DNA from 2 places in the Blautia sp. An46 genome. Region 2 is predicted to be linked to the other one. Evidence: predicted binding sites of a transcription regulator. Region 2 holds the regulator's gene; the other holds the start of a gene.

Region 1 (5,718 bases), on a different contig from region 2:
AACTCCTTTTTCAGATTCTGCCCAGATCCGGTGTCCCAGTCTGTGGCAGAGTTTTTTGCACAGATACAGTCCCATGCCCGTAGAACTCTGTCCCCTTCTTCCATTTTCTCCGGTAAAGGAATGTTCGAAGATACGGGGAAGATCTGCCTTTTGGATTCCCATACCATTGTCCCACACAGACAGCAAAGTTCCCCTGGAAGTCCTGCTGCTGCGGATCCGTATACAGGCCTCCTCTTCTCTTTTGTATTTCACACTGTTGCTCAGAAGCTGGCCCAGAATAAAGCTCAGCCATTTTTCATCTGTCAGCACCGGAATATCTTCTGTCTCCTGAATGATCCGGATATGGTTCAGGATCAGACTGTCCCGGTTTCTGGAAATGGCCTGGTCTGTTACCGCCTTCAGAGAATATTCCCGGATCACATAATCCTTTTCCGGAACCTGGCTTCTGAGATAGTAGAGAACCTGTTCCACATAACTGTCTATCCTGGAAACCTGTTCTTTCATAACCCTGGAGGTCTCACCTCTGTCCTTGTGGAGAAGAAGCCTCATACTGGCAATGGGCAGCTTCACTTCATGGATCCAGGTCTCCACATACTGTTTAAAGGCATTGTTTCTCCTCTGCTGTTCAAAAATCTGATCGCTCATGGCCTTTCCCATCTGTTCCACAGTGTTATAAAGAATCCTTCCCTCCAGAAATTCCGGTTTCTTTATCATTTCCTGGATAAGGTATTTTTCTTCCAGGTTCCCCATCTTTTCTTCCAGCTCCCGGTAGAACCTGTTCTTCCTCATATAATCCCAGGAAAGCGTTCTCACAAGTCCCAGCAGCCAGATTCCCAGTGTCAGGATCATCAGCTCTGCCTGGACCTGGAAAAAATACATTACCAGCTCTGTCAGCCCCGCTGTAAGCAGCCACAGAAGGACCAGTCTCCAGTTGTCTTTCAAATATGCCCTTTTCTTCATTCCACTCTCCCCTGTCCGCTGATGGGGCTCAGTTTTGAAGTGCCATCTATGAAAGCCCCACGGATTGCTTCGTGCCTTGCACCGCAGGTCTCTGCTTTGAGACTGGGCTTTCATAGTAAGATGTACCCTTGTCCTCTTCTGGTTTCTATGGCATTCCGGATGCCTGCTTCTTCCAGTTTTTTTCTGAGCCGGTTGATATTTACTGTCAGGGTATTATCGTCTACAAAATCGTTGCAGTCCCAGAGATAATCCATAAGTTCGTCTCTGGACACGATCCGTCCCTGGTTTTTTACCAGGTAATAAAAAATAGAAAATTCGTTTTTGGACAGCACCCGTTCTTCCCCTTCATGGGTCATGGTGCCGCGCAGGAGGTTCAGTGTAATCCCTCCCCAGGTCACTTCCTCCTGAGGCGTTTCAGGCTGGATCCTCCGGAATACTGCCTCCAGTTTCAGCAGAAGAAGGGTAGGATTATAGGGCTTTGTAATATAATCATCTGCTCCGTAGCTCATGGCCAGGATCTGGTCCATATCTCCCTCTCTGCTGGTAACCATGATCACCGGAATCTGGGATTTCTGCCGCAGATTTCTCAAAATCTCCTGTCCATTGGTTCCTGGAAGGAGAATATCCAGCAGCACCATATCCGGGCCGGCCCTTAAAATTTCTTCCTCAACATTGGAAAAATCCTCTAAACAGCAGGTCCCATATCCATTTTCTTCCAGAAGGCTTTTCAGAGCTTTCCTCAATACCCTGTCGTCCTCCACCACAGCAATTTTCTTCATTCCTGCCCACCTCTGCTTCTGCGGCTTTTTGCGCCGCTGTGTCCTATTTTTCGGTTTCCGGCGAAATTCCCCGCCTGATCTTCGGCGTCCACAGCCGGATTTCCCCTGTTTCCAGACTTTGCTTCACATCGATGATCCTCTGGTTTGAAGATCCTCTGAATACAAGGCGTATATCTTTCAGCGTCTCTACAAACCGCCCGTCTACCAGCACATCTATCCTGGACAGCATTTCATCTGTATAGCCGCACCTTGCCCGGCTGGGATTCAGCAGTTCTTTGTCAAAAAGATATCCGCTGTAACACCAGACAGTTTTCTCCGGATAAAGTTTCTTCACCTTTCTGAGAAGTTCTGTAAGGACCTCTTGATTTTCCGGCTCAAAAGGCTCTCCTCCAAGGAGGGAAAGGCCATCAATATAATCCGGCCTGAGGAGTTCCAGAAGCTGTTTCTCTGTTTCCTCTGTAAATTCTTTTCCATAACTAAAATCCCATGTAGCCTGGTTAAAGCAGCCCGGACAGTGATGTCTGCAGCCGGAAACGAAGAGGGAGACCCGAACTCCCTCTCCGTTTGCAATGTCACATTTCTTTATTTCCCCGTAATTCATATTATAAATGCAGCACCCTTTCTCTGATTTCCTGGGTCCTTCCCTGGTTCCAGAACTGTGTTCCAATATAACCGCAGGTACGTCTTGCCACATTCAGGGTATCCTGATTCCGATTGCCGCAGTTGGGGCATTCCCACTCCAGCTTTCCGTCTTCATTGGTCACGATCTGGATTTCTCCGTCATAACCGCATTCCTGACAGTAATCGCTTTTTGTATTTAACTCTGCGTACATGATATTGTCGTAGATAAAACGGATCACCTGGAGCACTGCCGGAATATTATCCTGCATATTCGGCACCTCCACATAGCTGATGGCGCCTCCTGTGGAAAGAGCCTGGAACTGAGCCTCAAATTTCAGTTTTGAAAAGGCATCGATTTCCTCGCTGACATGTACATGGTAGCTGTTGGTAATATAGTTCTTATCTGTCACTCCGGGAACAATGCCGAATCTCTTCTGAAGACATTTTGCAAATTTATAAGTAGTACTCTCAATAGGAGAACCGTAAATGCTGAATCCAATATTGGTCTCTTCTTTCCATTTCTCGCAGACTTCATTCATATGCTTCATGACCTGAAGGGCAAAAGGTGTTGCCTCCGGGTCTGTATGAGATTTTCCTGTCATGTATTTCACACATTCATACAGCCCTGCATACCCCAGAGAAATAGTAGAGTAACCTCCGTATAACAGCTTATCAATGGTCTCCCCTTTTTTCAGCCGGGCCAGGGCGCCATACTGCCAAAGGATAGGCGCTGCATCTGATAAGGTTCCTTTCAGACGGTTATGCCTGCACATCAAAGCCCGGTAGCAGAGGTCCAGTCTCTCGTCAAAAATCTTCCAGAATTTATCTTCATCGCCGCCGGAAGACAGAGCCACGTCCACAAGGTTAATGGTGACAACTCCCTGATTAAATCGTCCATAGAACTTATAGTTGCCCTCCTCATCTTTCCAGGGACTCAGGGCGCTTCTGCAGCCCATTACCGGGAAGCAGTTTCCTTCCTTAAGCTCTTTCATCTTCTTCTCGGAAATATAATCCGGCACCAGACGTTTTGCCGTACATTTTGCAGCAAGCTCTGTAAGATAGTAGTAAGGATCTCCTTCCTGGAGATTATCTTCTTCCAGAACATAGATCAGTTTCGGAAATGCCGGGGTCACCCAGACTCCCGCCTCATTCTTTACACCTTTGTATCTCTGTTTCAGAGTTTCCTCTATGATCATTGCCAGGTCCTTTTTCTCGGCCTCTGTCTTTGCTTCGTTAAGATACATGAATACTGTAAGGAAGGGGGCCTGGCCGTTTGTTGTCATCAGTGTGATCACCTGGTATTCGATGGTCTGAACGCCCTTTGTAATCTCCTTTTTCAGCCGTCCCTCAACGATCTGATTTAAAATATCATCTGAGTAGTCCACGCCGATGAGTTTCATTTCCTGAAGAACTTCTGTCCGAATCTTATCCCTGGATACCTGGACAAAAGGCGCCAGATGTGTGAGAGAAATACTCTGTCCTCCATACTGGTTGCTGGCTACCTGAGCAATGATCTGTGTGGCAATGTTGCAGGCTGTTGAAAAGCTGTGGGGCTTCTCGATCATAGTGCCGCTGATCACCGTACCGTTCTGGAGCATGTCTTCCAGATTGACCAGGTCGCAGTTGTGCATATGCTGGGCGTAATAATCGGAATCGTGGAAATGAATGATCCCCTGATGGTCTGCCTCTACAATATCTTCCGGCAGCAGCATTCGCTGTGTCAGGTCCTTGCTGACTTCTCCTGCCATATAATCCCTCTGTACACTGTTGACTGTAGGATTTTTATTGGAATTTTCCTGCCGGACCTCCTCATTATTACATTCGATCAGTGAAAGGATCCGGTTGTCTGTGGTATTCGCCTTACGTACCAGAGAACGTTTATAACGGTATCTCACATACTGTCTGGCCAGCTCAAATGCCCCTGTAGCCATAATCTGATTTTCAACCATATCTTGGATTTCTTCCACAGCCACTGCCCGGTTCAGCTTATTACATTTGAACTCCACAAATTCTGCAATGTCCTCAATCTGGGCGTCTGTCAGGCTTCTGGTCTCTGATGAACTGTCTGCCTTCCTGACTGCCGCTTCGATTTTCTTTACGTCAAATGCTTCTTCCGAACCATTTCTCTTAATAATCTTCATATCTTTTTTCTCCTTGCTGTATCTATCTGAAATGACCTGGTTATACTTCATATATTGGTCCAAGGCCTATTCTAATACAAAATATAGTATAGCGCAATACCCAAAATACATTATCCTGTGTTTTTAAAAACTGTTCAGCTATGAGCTCAGACGCACAAAACAGGCCTAAAACCTGTTCCGGAAAGCTCCGGCACCAGTTTCAGGCCTGCCCTTATTTTTTCCGTATTCTTCTGTATCTCTTATACAAACTGATTTCTGGCTCTGTCATACTCGTAGTCAATCCCCGCCAGCTTTGTCTTAATCTCTTCTGGATTCAGTCCTTTGTCCTCACACATAGAAGAAAAGGATGCATAGAAATCACGAAGCTGGGTATTTACATAGCTTAAAAGCATTACCGGATCCTTGGGTATCATGGTCTTCCTCCTTTAATCCCGGATATTCACTGGAGCCGTTTCAGTCTTCCAAAAGCCAACAGCCTCCTGAAGCATCAATTCTCAGGAGTATCCTGAACAGATTCCCTGTGAGCCGTAAGCTGGCCGTTCTCCAGATCTATGATGATCCTGTCATCTGCTCTTACGTCTCCGGAAAGGATCAGTCTTGCAGTAAGAGTTTCCACATACTTCTGTACATACCGTTTCAGAGGGCGGGCGCCGTAGACAGGGTCGTATCCGCCTTCAATAATATAATCTTTTGCGGCATTTGTCAATTCTATAGATAATTCCTGGTCTCTCAGTCTCTTATTAAGATCTGCCATGAGCAGGTCTACGATACCGCCGATATTCTCTTTGGTAAGAGGCTTAAACATGATGATCTCATCTAGGCGGTTCAAAAATTCCGGACGGAAATGGGCCCGCAGGTCCTTCTCCACCATATCCCGGGCCTCCTGTCTGATCTCACCATTTTCCTCAATGCCCTCCAGCAGATAGGTAGAGCCAATATTAGAGGTCATAATAAGGATGGTATTCTTAAAGTCCACAGTCCTGCCCTGAGAATCTGTGATACGTCCATCATCCAGCACCTGTAAAAGCACATTAAACACGTCAGGATGGGCCTTCTCGATCTCATCAAAAAGGACTACGGAGTAAGGTTTTCTTCTCACTGCTTCTGTAAGCTGTCCTCCCTCTTCGTATCCTACATATCCCGGAGGCGCTCCGATCAGTCTGGACACAGAATATTTCTCCATATATTCACTCATGTCGATGCGGACCATATTCTGC
Region 2 (5,718 bases):
GAAACTTTTTCTACACTGGTAAGGATCAGCAGTTCATCGGCGTTTAGTTCCTGGGCCAGTCTGCCGCTGGCAAGGTCTTTTTCAATAACTGCGCTGGCGCCGATAAGCTCCTCATCTCTTTCCAGCACAGGGATTCCGCCGCCGCCGCAGGCGATAACAATCTGTCCTGCATCAGAAAGGGCTTTGATGGCATCGATTTCCACGATTTTTTCCGGCTGGGGAGCAGCTACGATCCTTCTGTATCCCTCTGCTGTTTTCACTACATAATTTCCTTTGTGCTCTTCAGCTTCAGCTTCTTCTTCTGTCAGAGTCCGTCCGATGATCTTCACCGGTTCATGGAAGGCATCGTCATATGGATCTACAGTTACCTGAGTGAGAATGGTACTTACTGGCTTGTAGATACCTCTGCGGAGAAGTTCTGCACGAAGAGTGTTCTGGATATCATAACCAATGTAACCCTGGCTCATAGCGGAACATACAGACATGGGAACCGCAGTATAGTCGGGGTGTACCTTTCCAAATTCATTCATGGCAGTATGGATCATGCCTACCTGAGGAGCATTGCTGTGGGTAATGATAATATCAGCTCCGGCTTCTACCAGATCAACCAGGATTTTTGCGGAAGCCTTCAAAGCGGTCTTCTGTTCCGGCAGGGTAGTGCCCAGCGCTCTATGGCCTAAAGCCACTACTACTTTTTTTCTTGTCATAGTGTCATACCTCTTTCTTTTATGATAGTGTTGCTCGCATTCCTTGAAACCTATGCACCCTGTTTCTTCTTATGACAGCCTGTTCCGGTCAAAAGAAGCAGATAAGAACATTATATCTGCTGAAACTAAGAAAAGCAACAGAAAAAAACCCGATACATAATGTACCGGGCTTTTTCAACTTGAGGGGGGAGATAGTGAGTGGTTTATCAACTATCCAAGATTTATTATAGGGAAAAAATATGAGTAAATTATGTCCCTTTTATAAAATAATTAGAAATTCTCTTAATAAAAATTAAATTATACTTATCCTAAATATCCTTTTAACAGAAGAAAGGTATTTTTTACGCCTTCCACATGGCTTCTTTCGTATCCATGGGATGCATAGACTCCAGGACCGATCAGTCCGTGACGGACGTCATATCCTGCCTTCAGTCCTGCCTCTGCATCGGAACCGTAGTGAGGATATACATCCACAGCAAAATCCAGGTTCTCTTTTTTGGCCACGGCAATTAACTGAGATACCAGATCATAGCTGTAAGGACCTCCGCTGTCTTTGGCACAGATGGATACCTGATGTTCATGGCAGTTTAAACCTTCTCCCACACAGCCCATGTCCACAGCCAGAAGTTCTGTGACACCCTGAGGAACAGAAGCGGCTCCTCCATGTCCCACTTCTTCATATACGGTCAGATGCTGATAGATTTTTCTTTCAGGGGTAATCTGGTTTTCTTTCAGATACTTTGCATAACCCAGCAGAATAGAAGCACTGAGTTTGTCATCCAGGAAACGGCTTTTGATATAACCGCTTTTCGTAATGCGGCTCCTGGGTTCGAAAGCCACGATATCCCCTTCCATGATGCCAAGGGCAAGAACATCTTCCCTGGAAGAAACTTTTTCGTCCAGAAGGATTTCCATGACATCAAAGCTTCTTGAAGTCTCATCGTATTTTCCATTTACATGGATAGAAGCGTCTGTCAGCTGACAGGTGCCTTCGTAGATGCCGTTGAACCGGGTGATGATCCGGCAGTTCTCAGCCTCGGCATTGTTGGCGTTCATTCCTCCCAGAGGAGAAACCGCCAGATGTCCGTTGGATTTTATCTGAGAGACCATAGCCCCAAGAGTATCCACATGGGCCTCCAGGAGCACAGCATTGTCTGTTTCCTTTCCCCCAAGATCTGTGAGAACGCCGCCTTTTACGGTTTTCTGAGGAGTATAGCCTAACCTTTTATATTCTGTCATAAGATAGTCCGTCACATTTGTAGTGTAACCTGTGGGACTGTCAATAGCCAGAAGATTCTGAACCTGTTCTAAAATATATTTTATGATTTCTTCCATTTTGATACCTCCTGTCTCAGGATACATTTTATTCTTCCCGGCTGATTCCGTCAAGATTTTCCTCTGGAACAGAAATTTTCTATAAAAACCAGTGGAAAATTTCTTTCAACCCATATATAATAGAGGCGGTATGAAATTATTTCCGCAAAAGGCCGTAATTCTGCGGTCTGCAGCGAGATTGATGAATTTGCAGCCCCAAGGAGGAACAGATTTATGTATGATATGAAAATTTCAGATTCTGTTGTGTATATTGGCGTAGATGATAAAGATATTGATCTGTTTGAGAGCCAGTACAAGGTACCAAATGGCGTTACCTATAATTCCTACGTGATCTTAGATGAGAAGATTGCGGTTATGGATACAGTAGATAAAAGAAGGACCCAGCAGTGGCTGGACAACCTGGAGAAAGTATTGGACGGAAGAGAACCAGATTATCTGGTGGTATCCCATCTGGAGCCGGACCATGCTTCAAATATCCAGCTTCTGGCAGAGAAATACCCAAATATGCAGGTAGTCTCAAATGCCAAAGTATTTTCCATGCTTCCTCAGTTCTTTACTCTGGATTTCGCTCCCAGAAGTGTAGTGGTAAAGGAAGGAGACACCCTTAGTCTTGGAAATCATACCCTGCAGTTCTTCATGGCTCCTATGGTCCACTGGCCGGAAGTTATGGTGGAATATGAGCAGACAGAAAAGATTTTATTCTCTGCAGACGGCTTTGGAAAGTTTGGTGCTTCTGATGTGGAAGAAGACTGGGACGATGAGGCCAGAAGATACTTTATCAATATTGTAGGAAAATATGGCAGCCAGGTTCAGGCCCTTCTGAAGAAAGCCGCTACTCTGGATATCCAGACAATCTGCCCTCTTCATGGACCTGTTCTGAAAGAAAACCTGGGATACTATATCGGCAAGTATCTCACCTGGAGCAGCTACGAACCGGAAGAAGAAGGCGTGGTAGTGGCATATGCGTCTATTCACGGAAATACCGGAAAAGCTGCAGCCAGAATGGCAGAAATCCTTAAAGAGAACGGAGCTGAAAATGTAAAGGTATTTGACCTGGCAAGAGATGACATGGCAGAAGCCATTTCCAGCGCATTCCGTTACAGCCGTCTGATTGTTATGGGCGTGACTTATGATGGAAACCTGTTCCCCTGCATGGAGGATTTCCTGTATCATCTGAAGATTAAAACTTATAAGAAGAGAAAAGTGGGAATCGTGGAAAATGGTTCCTGGGCGCCTATGGCAGGAAAATTGATGAAGGCATACTTTGAAGGTATGAAAGATATAGAGATCTGCGAGCCTGTAGTTACGATTAAGTCTGTGATGAAGGATGCAGACGAAGAAAATATGAAAACACTGGCAAAGGCGGTTCTTGCATAAGGAGGAACAGTATGAAGTGCCCGTTTTGTAATCAGGATAATACCAGGGTCATTGATTCCAGACCTGTACCGGACAATAATTCTATCCGGAGACGGCGTCAGTGCGACGAGTGCGGCAGGCGTTTTACTACCTATGAAAAAATTGAGACCATTCCCCTGACTGTGATCAAGAAAGATCAGAGCAGAGAAGAGTTTGACAGGGGAAAGCTGCAGAATGGAGTTATGCGTGCCTGCTATAAGAGGCCTATTCCCGTGAAGAGAATAGAAGAGCTTATTGATGAGATTGAAACGGAAGTTTTCAATAAAGAGGAACGGGAGGTCCCCAGCACTGTGATCGGCGAGATCGTTATGGAAAAGCTGAAGGAACTGGATGCAGTGGCCTATGTAAGATTTGCTTCTGTTTACCGGGAATTCAAGGATATCGATACCTTTATGGATGAACTGAAAAAAGTAATGAAATAAAAAAGCAGCCGGCTGTCATGGGTAGAAAAGGACAGCCGGCTGCTTTTTTACAGAAGAAACTCAATGAGGTTTTCATAGATACTCTGGCTTTTCTCTTTCCAGTTGATACATATAGCTTTGGCAGCTTCCTCAGTAGGTACGGCAATGGTCAGGTCTACCAGGGAGAGCTTGTCCTGACTGAGACGGCAGCGGACCTGATAGCCTTCCTTCTGGCCTTTATAATAATCAGCCACAGCAGAAAGCTCCTCCCGTATTTTAATAATATTTTCCTTAAAGAAATCAGTAATGTCTGATTTAATGCCGTCGGAAATCTGGTCTTCAAAGTAAGACAGTGTCTGCCTGCCCTGGGGCGTAATACGGAAATAAGAAGAGTTCCGGACGGTTGTGGATTTGATAAGTTCTGAGTCTGTGAGCTCCGAGAGGGCCTGCTGGAGATGAAAGTAAGTGGTATAGCCCTTATCCAGTATGAAATCAGAAATCTGAGCATTTGTCAGAGGAAATTCCGATTTTTCCAGCATATAAAGGATCATCAGTTTATACAGTGTGAGAGGTTCTGCCATAGTTTAGTCCTCCTTATATAATCTTCCCTGATAAGCATGACGGATTTTACATTCATGATGCAGGGTATTTAAGACGGTTCGTTTTTTACTGCTCCACAGAGGTGCCATAAGCAGATCTTTTGGTCCGTCTCCTGTGAGACGGTGGATTACGATATCAGGGGAAAGGTGTTCCAGACAATCAATAAGGATGTCCAGATATTCTTCCATGGTATAGACGGAAAATCTGCCTTCCAGATAGTCCTGTGCCAGATCAGTCCCTTTCAGTACATGAAGAAGCTGGAGCTTTATCCCCTGGATATCCCGACGGTTCAGATATTCCATAGTTTCCAATATATCCTGGCGGCTTTCACCGGGAAGTCCCAGAATGGTATGGACTATGACATCCAGATCCCGCTGCCGAAGAGCTTTCACAGCCTTTTCAAAACAGGAGAGAGGATATCCTCTGCGGATATATGCTGCAGTCCTTTCATGAATGGTCTGAAGCCCCAGCTCTATCCATACCGGTTTTATCTGATTCAGCTCTTCCAGAAGAGCCAGTACATCTGGACCCAGACAGTCCGGGCGGGTGCCAATAGAAACAGCCGCTACCTGAGGATGATTTATGGCCTCTGTATAGATTTTTCTCAGATATTCCACAGGGGCGTAGGTATTGGTGTAGGCCTGAAAATAAGCAATAAAAGCAGATGCATTTCTTTTCTGAGCCAGTTTTTCCGCCTGCTTGTTGATCTGTTCTGTGATAGAGTCCCGGCGGTCTCCTGCAAAGTCTCCCGAGCCTCCCTGACTGCAGAAGATGCAGCCCCGTTCTCCAAGGGTGCCGTCCCGGTTGGGACAGGTCATGCCTCCGTTGAGAGCTGTCTTATATATCTTGCAGGAAAAGCGTTCCTTCAGCATGTAATCAAAAGAGTGATAAGGTTTTCCATTCCAGCTTTCCATAGTTTCATTCTCCCCTGAAATATTTCCTTTATCATACCATCTGAAAAAATCTTTTACAAGTGCCGGGTATTCTTCGGCGCATTGACAAAGGGGAGGTTACATGATATTGTTTTCATGACAGGTTGAAATAATTGGAGAAAACTGTATGAAAAGAGTATTTAATAGAGGAATTTTTTTACTTCTGCTCACGCTGCTTCTTCCGTCTTTGTCTGGATGCTTTCTAGCTGGAAACAGGGAAACCCTGGAAAATGACGTGCTGCGGGTGGGGATGCATCTTGGCATTGAAGAAATGTGCTATCTTTCTTCGGAAAATAATCAGCCGGAAGGCTTTGAGGTAGAACTGGC

The links. Region 2 encodes NrdR, which represses ribonucleotide reductase genes. Its sites were predicted from a motif close to CACAANATNTTGTG; they were not measured.
Region 1: a site for NrdR is predicted at 4,577-4,590, ahead of nrdD (anaerobic ribonucleoside-triphosphate reductase). Genes of this name have one in related genera too.

What each region holds. Positions count from the first base shown of each region.
Region 1 covers NZ_NFIF01000023.1:17,650-23,367, reverse strand. The annotation lists gene B5G00_RS15860 (sensor histidine kinase) at 1-960, opposite strand, end outside; gene B5G00_RS15855 (response regulator transcription factor) at 1,071-1,739, opposite strand; gene nrdG (anaerobic ribonucleoside-triphosphate reductase activating protein) at 1,783-2,340, opposite strand; gene nrdD (anaerobic ribonucleoside-triphosphate reductase) at 2,342-4,501, opposite strand; gene B5G00_RS15840 (DUF4250 domain-containing protein) at 4,741-4,914, opposite strand; gene clpB (ATP-dependent chaperone ClpB) at 4,989-5,718, opposite strand, start outside.
Region 2 covers NZ_NFIF01000001.1:42,721-48,438, forward strand. The annotation lists gene arcC (carbamate kinase) at 1-707, opposite strand, end outside; gene B5G00_RS00170 (M42 family metallopeptidase) at 1,011-2,042, opposite strand; gene B5G00_RS00175 (FprA family A-type flavoprotein) at 2,256-3,419, shown strand; gene nrdR (transcriptional regulator NrdR) at 3,431-3,880, shown strand; gene B5G00_RS00185 (DUF4364 family protein) at 3,928-4,440, opposite strand; gene B5G00_RS00190 (TIGR01212 family radical SAM protein) at 4,444-5,373, opposite strand; gene B5G00_RS00195 (transporter substrate-binding domain-containing protein) at 5,519-5,718, shown strand, end outside.